DNA from 3 places in the Saccharopolyspora sp. 7B genome. Region 2 is predicted to be linked to each of the others. Evidence: riboswitches for the same ligand, from Rfam matches in the RefSeq annotation. Region 2 holds a riboswitch; each other region holds the start of a gene.
The links. A riboswitch is a leader RNA that binds a small molecule or an ion and turns the genes downstream of it on or off. The one in region 2 is predicted to bind cobalamin.

Region 1 (2,257 bases), on a different contig from region 2:
GTTTCCGCGTCGACGTCGTAGGGCACGTGCAGCAGCGAGCAGGAGGTGCTGACGGCGACCTCCCCGGCGAGGCCGAGCAGGGTGGCGGCGGTGGTGAGCGCCTTGTCCAGGTCGGTGCGCCAGATGTTGCGCCCGTCGACGAGGCCCGCGACGAGCGTCTTCTCCCGCAGCCCGGGCACCGACGGGAGTTCGTCCACGGTGCGCTGCCCGGCGACGAGGTCCACGCCGACGGCTTCGACGGGGGAGGAGGCGAGCACGCCCAGCGCGTCCCCGAGGTCGCCGAAGTAGGACGCGACCAGGATCTTCGGCCGTTCCGAGAGCTCGCCGAGCCGCTGGTAGGCGGCGCGCAGCGCGTCCAGGTCGGCCTGCGAGCGGTCCGCGGTGAACGCGGGCTCGTCCAGCTGCACCCATTCGACCCCGGCCCGGTGCAGCTCGCCGAGCAGTTCGGCGTAGGCGGTGACGAGCTCGTCGACCTTGTCCAGCGGGCGGAACGAGGCGGGCGCGCCGTCCTGCGGTTTGGACAGCAGCAGGAACGTCAGCGGTCCGACGACGACCGGGCGGGTCTTGATGCCCAGCTCAGCGGCCTCGTGGTACTGGTCGACGACGGTCTGGTCGGACAGCCGGAACTCGGTGTCCGGGCCGATCTCCGGGACGATGTAGTGGTAGTTGGTGTCGAACCACTTCGTCATCTCCAGCGGTGGCGCGGATTCCACGCCGCGGGCCATCGCGAAGTACGTGTCGAGCGGGTTCAGGCCCAGTTCGGCGAAGCGCGGCGGGACCGCGCCGAAGGTGACGGCGGCGTCGAGGACCTGGTCGTAGTAGGAAAAGGTGTTTCCCGGCACCGAGTCCAGCCCGGCGTCGCGCAGCGAACGCCACGTGTCGGTGCGCAGCGTGCGCGCGACTTCGCGCAGTTCCGCTTCGCCGGTGCGGGACTTCCAGTAGCTCTCCAACGCCCGCTTGAGTTCCCGGTTCGGACCGATCCGGGGGAACCCGAGCACGGTGGATCCGATTGTGCTGGTCAACGCTCTCTCCTCGCGAGCTGGACGGCAGTTCTGCGAGGTCGAGCGGGCAGGATCCGGGCACACGTGGCCGCACGCGGCGGCTCGTTCGTCCAGGTCTTCCCGCGAGACCTCGCAACAGCGCGCGTCACGCAGGACGCGCGCACCGGCGGCAGGTCTTCGGACTCGTGGGCGCTTCCCGGTGGAACCGGGGTCTTCTACTGGCCGTCGCTTCCCGAGCTCGCGCTCAGTGCTGTGACCGGTCGTGGCGACCGGTGACGGCGTTCGTTCCCACTCACCGCTGCGGGGCAGTCCCGGATTTCCACCGGGTTCCCTCTTGCCTCGCGCACCCCCGCTTTCGCAGGGCTGTGCGAACCACCAGCACTTCGGAGGCTACTTGCTTCTGGCGGGAAGACAAGGCCCTGCCGTCCGGATCACCCGGGCGCCGCGACGACCGCCGGAAGGTTTTTCGAGCCGCGGGCAACCTGCCGCGCGGTGGTGCGTCTTGTGAACAGGTGAGGGGGCGGGACGGATTTCTTCCGTCCCGGTGCGACGAAGCGATCGGGAGGAACCGGCTGTGGTGAAGAGCGGTATTCGGGCGGGTGTGGGCATCGGTGCGCTGGCCGTGGCGGCGATGGCGCTGGTGCCGGCAGGGATCGCCGCCGCTGACTCGAGCGAGACGTCCGTTGTGGACTTGAACGGGGACGGAACTCCGGACACCGCGCAGCTGTCCGCCATCGGGGACGGGGCGAAGCAGTCGCTCAAGTTCACTGTGGACGGTCGTACGACCGAGGCCGTGCTGACCGGCGACCCGTCCTTCGGCACCCAGCCGATGCGGGTGCTGGACGTGAACGGCGACGGCAGGCAGGAACTGCTGGTGACGGAGTCCGTCGGCGCGAACACCACCTGGTTCAGCGTGTGGGACCTGGGTGCCGATGGCGCGCCGCGCGAGCTGAAGACGCAGGACGGCGAGCCGCTGAAGATCAACGAAGGCGGCGGGATCGGTGCCCGCCTCGGCTACGAGTGCGCGCCCGCGGGCTCGGACGGCCGGGTCCTGATCACCTTGGCCGCGTCGAACGAGAGCCAGACGACGGAGCCCTCCTACGACGGTTCCCGGGTCGCCTACGAGGTGCGCGACGGCGTGGCCACGCCGGTCGACGACTACTCGTTCACCGGTGTCGGCAAGGACGACGACGTGCTGCGGGTGCAGCCCGAATCCTGCTCCTGAGGGGGAGCCGTCGGGGCCGTCGCGCGGGATT
Region 2 (2,257 bases):
GCGCCCGCCCGTAGAGCTCGTCGAACTCGGCGGAGCGGTACCCGGTGTAGTTGTTGCTCCCCGCGTCCGAGGTCATGCGCTGCCCGAGGAACGTCGGCACCGGCAGCGCCGCGGTCCGGGACAGCGAGGCGACGCCGTGCTCCTTGATGTCGGAGAAGTACGTTTCGGCCGGCCCGATCCGCGGCGACACGCGCATCCCCGTCTCGCCGAGCTGCTGGGCGATGAGGCTGGCGGCGGATTCGAAGTAGGGGTCGACGGAGCTGGTCTGCAGCTCCCAGCTCAGCCCGTCTGCCCCGGCTTCGCGCAGCAGCGCGCGGGCGGCGTCGACGTCGCGCGCGGGCGCGGGCAGGTCCGGCGGGTAGTACTTCAGCCCGGCGCCGAACAGGTCGTTGCCGAGCCTGCCCTGCCCGCTGAGCGCGATGTCCAGCAGCGCCTGCCGGTCCAGGCCGACGCGCACCGCCCGCACCAGCCGCGGATCGGAGAACGGCGGCCGGTCCACCTTGAGCAGCAGGGCCTGCATGGTGCCGAACGGCGCCGAGTGCACCCGCGCCCGGCCGCCCTGCTCCAGCAGCCGCACCGAGTTGGCGCTCACGTCGTGCGCGTAGTCGACCTGCCCGGACAGCAGCGCGTTGACCCGGGCGCTCTCCTGCTCCATGGGCACGAATTCCAGCTCGGCCGGGGTCGCGGGCCCGGACCAGTGCCGGTCGAAGCGGGCGAACACGGCGGTCCCACCGGGTTCGAAGGAGACGAACCGGAACGGGCCGGAGCCGACGGGCGCGGTGAAGTCGGTGGTGCCCGCGGGCACGATCTCGGTGGCGGGCGCGCCCCACGCCGACGGGAACTCGAAGTTCGGCGCGCCCAGCACGAGTTCCAGTTCGGTCGCCGAGATCGCCCGGCTGGCGCCGAAGTCGACGTCGGCGAAGTGCGAAGCGGACTGGGCCGCGGTGGCGTCGTCGGCGATGCGCCGGTAGGTGAACAGCACGTCCTCGGCGGTCACCGGCCTGCCGTCGTGGAACTCGGCCGGGCGCAACCGGATCCGCCACCGGGTACCGGTCGGGTCGGGCTGCCAGCTCTCGGCGAGCCGCGGCACCACGCTCATGTCGTCGGCGTAGCCGACGAGCGTGTCGAACAGCGCCTTCGCGCGGGCCTGGTCGACGAACAGCGAACCGGTGTGCGGGTCGAGCGATTCGGTGGCGCCACCGGCGGGGAACGCCAGCCGCAGCCTGCCCGCGCTCGCCCCGGAACCGCCGGCGCAGGAGACGAGGGGGACCGCGGCGATCGCTCCGGCCACGCCCGCGAGCAGCCGCCTGCGGCCGATCACGCCGCTCACGCGGCGCGGGCCGGTTCGGGAACAGCGGGGAAACCGGGCGTGTGCGGCGAATCCGGGTGCACTGCGTACCTCCTCCGGGGCTCCGCGACCCCGTGCGAATCGGTACGACGGTGCCAGTCTCCTGACTCGCGGATCGACGTCGCGCCCGGCCTTCCCATCGGCTGCCCGACAGTGGCGCTGGTGGACGCGGCTCCCCGTTCACAGTGGCGGGACCGCACCGGATTCGCACCGGTTTCCTGCACACCGTCGCATTGGAACGACTCGTCAACTTTTCAGCCTGCGTCGTGCCTTGTCAAGGAAGTGTGAACCGCTCGGCATCCCGTCACCGCGGGTCGCGGTGCCGTCGCCCACCGCCCGCGCGCGGCGGAGCGGCCCGCCCGGTCTCCTCCGGAGAACGGTGCAGCACCCGTTGGGCGAGCGGGCGAGGGGATTCCCGCGTTCGGCAGCGGGGAGCGCGCGGAACCGCGGCGGCCGCCACCGCACCGGGCAGACTCACCGGCACCCGCCGACGACGACGAGGAGCCGCCATGCCCACGCCCGGTTTCCCACCTGGAACCCTGGACGCCACCGGTTATCCGATCTGGCTGTCCGAACTGGACGTGCCGGGTCCGAACCACACCGCGCACCTGGTGCGCGACCTGGAACCGGCGCGGGCGCTGGAGGTGCTCGGCGCGGACCCGGGTTCCGCCGCGGCGTGCACGCTGCCCGAACAGCGGCCGGACGAGTTCACCTCGCTGCCGCGCGCGGCGCTCGGCGATCCGCAGTGCCTGTCGGTGCTGCTGGCGACCCGCATCGGCGGCTGGACACTGGTCTTCGACGACGCGGGCACCACCTTCCAGGTCGGTGGCCTGGACACGATGCGCGCACTGCTCGACGGGATGCGCACCGGGGACTGGTCCGCGCTGCAGGAGCCGGAGGTCCCGCGGA
Region 3 (2,257 bases), on a different contig from region 2:
TGCAATACCGCCCCGCACACCCCCAGCCCGGCACCGCAGATCGAGGCCAGCAGCGCCCGCGGCAACCGCAGCTGCAGCACGATGCCCTGCCCGATGCGGGACACCTCGGTGTCCACCAGCCCGAGCCGGTGCCCCACCACGCTGCCCACGTCGGCGACCGACAGGTCCGCGGGCCCGAGGGTGACCGCGGCGGCGATCGACAGCAGCAGCGCCGGGATCCCGGCCAGCACGATGGCGGAGGCGGGCAGCCGCCCCGCCGTCACCGCTGCCGGTCCAGCTCGACGAGCCGGTCCGCGAGCCGCTCGATGCCCTGCACGGTGCGGAGGCTGATGTTCAGCTCGGTGCCGGTCATGCTCAGCAGGTGGTCGTCGCGGACCGCGGCGAGCCGGGACACCGCCGGGTCCTCGTGCAGGAACCGCTCCTTCGCCGCGAGCCCGTCGCCTTCGCCGTCGCGGGTGAGATCGCCGAGCACCAGCAGGTCCGGGTCGCGGGCCAGCACGTCCTCCCAGGACACCTGCGGCCACATCGAGGTGACGTCGTCGTAGGCGTTGCGCACGCCCAGCTCCCTGGCCATGATCGCCGGAGACCCGGTGGAGCCCGCCACGTACGGGGATTCGGTGCGGGCGAACCAGAACAGCACCGAGATGTCGCCGCGCGAGTCCAGCCCGGCGACCTTCTGCCGCGCCGCCTCCACCCGGCCGCGCAGCTGCTCGTTGAGCGCCCGGCCCCGCTCGGGGACGCCGAACAGGTCGGCGATGTCCTGCACCTCCTGGTGGATGTCGGCCAGCTGCACCGGTTCCGGCAGCGGCGCCTCCTCCGGCAGGCAGTTGCTCGGCGACAGGTAGGTGGGCACGCCGAGCTCGGTGAACCGCTCGCGGTCGGCGACGCGCTCGTCGGTGAACATGGCCTGGTAGGCGCCGAGCACGATGTCCGGTTCGGTGTCCAGCACGGACTCGAACGACGGGGTGTTCTCGGCGAGCTTCGGCACCCGCGCGTTCGCCGCGGCCAGCGGCGGGTCGACCGGCTCCGTCCAGGTCGCGGTGCCCACCATCCGGTCGGCCAGTCCCAGCGAGAGCATGATCTCGGTGGTCGACTGGTTCAGCGACACCGCCCGCCGCGGCGGTTCCGCGACGGTGACCTCGGTGCCGCAGTTGTGCAGCGTCGTCGCCCCGGCGGCGGGTGCGGTGTCGTCGGCGGGGGCGGCGCAGGAGGCCAGCACGGTCGCGGTCAACGCCACCAGTCCGGCCCGGAACGCGCGGGGGCGCGAGAACGGCATGTCACGTGGTTCCTCACCCCGGACCCATGCGCGGGGCCCGGCAGGCTGCGACCCGGCACCGAGTGCGGTCCGGGGAGCCAGCCAGGTCTTCGGGCTCGGGTTCGCCGGGCGAGGTCCCTTCCCGGACCCGGTGGTCCAGTGGTCGCGGCCGTGCGGCCGTTCCTCGCCCATCGCCCCTACCGCTGCGCGTCAGCTCCGGATTCCGACCGGATTCCCTGCCCTCGCGGGCGCGACTGGCTCCCGAGCACCCTAACCGGACATACCACTACCCCATCAAGGTGATGTTCCTCGCTGCGGGCACCGCCACTCGTTCTGCTTTCGGGGATGGGTGGCGGACTCAGCGCTTTCCTCGCTGCGGGATCGTTTTCACAGGTGGCTCCGCCACATGCGAAAACGCTGTTCTCGCGAGGAAAGCGCTGAGAACCCGCGGGTGGTCGACCTGCGCGCGTGGTCGCTGCTCAGCGGCTTCCCCGCTGACAGGGAACGACCCCCGAGCAACGGACGAACAGACATCAGTCCGGTTGCAACATCGTGCGGATGTTCTCCACCGGCGGGGTTCGCTCCTCGAAGAGGCATTGCATCTGGTAGCCGTCGGCGGTCGCGGCGAGCCGGTCCGCCGCCGGAGCGGGCAGCACTTCGGCCAGCTTCTCCCGCAGGTGGACCAGCGAAGCACGGCTCACCGCGCGGAATTCCGGGTCGCGCATGCCGAGGACGTACAGCTCGTAGGTGACGACGCTGGTGCCGCGCTCCGCGGTGAGGTGGTGGTGGACCAGCTCGGCGAGCCGGGCGACGACGGTGTCCGCGGTGACCCCGCGCAGCCACTCGTCGAGGGACTCGGCGCGGGAACGCAGCACCCGCCTGCTCGCCTCGATCAGCAGCGCGCGCACCGATTCGAAGTGGTAGGCGACGGAACCGACGGGCACCCCGGCCTGCTGCGCGGCGGCGCGCGCGGTGACGCGGGAGGTGCCGCCGTCGCGGATC

Region 1: another riboswitch for cobalamin. It lies ahead of metE (5-methyltetrahydropteroyltriglutamate--homocysteine S-methyltransferase); the one in region 2 lies ahead of LCD33_RS05970 (ABC transporter substrate-binding protein).
Region 3: another riboswitch for cobalamin. It lies ahead of LCD33_RS15795 (ABC transporter substrate-binding protein); the one in region 2 lies ahead of LCD33_RS05970 (ABC transporter substrate-binding protein).

The regions. Positions count from the first base shown of each region.
Region 1 covers NZ_JAIUKC010000226.1:1,363-3,619, forward strand. Annotated here, with positions in the region: gene metE (5-methyltetrahydropteroyltriglutamate--homocysteine S-methyltransferase) at 1-1,022, opposite strand, end outside; cobalamin riboswitch at 1,152-1,393, opposite strand; gene LCD33_RS27250 (VCBS repeat-containing protein) at 1,579-2,226, shown strand.
Region 2 covers NZ_JAIUKC010000029.1:14,547-16,803, reverse strand. Annotated here, with positions in the region: gene LCD33_RS05970 (ABC transporter substrate-binding protein) at 1-1,330, opposite strand, end outside; cobalamin riboswitch at 1,424-1,591, opposite strand; gene LCD33_RS05965 (hypothetical protein) at 1,858-2,257, shown strand, end outside.
Region 3 covers NZ_JAIUKC010000093.1:4,305-6,561, forward strand. Annotated here, with positions in the region: gene LCD33_RS15790 (iron ABC transporter permease) at 1-263, opposite strand, end outside; gene LCD33_RS15795 (ABC transporter substrate-binding protein) at 260-1,276, opposite strand; cobalamin riboswitch at 1,360-1,493, opposite strand; gene LCD33_RS15800 (TetR/AcrR family transcriptional regulator) at 1,789-2,257, opposite strand, start outside.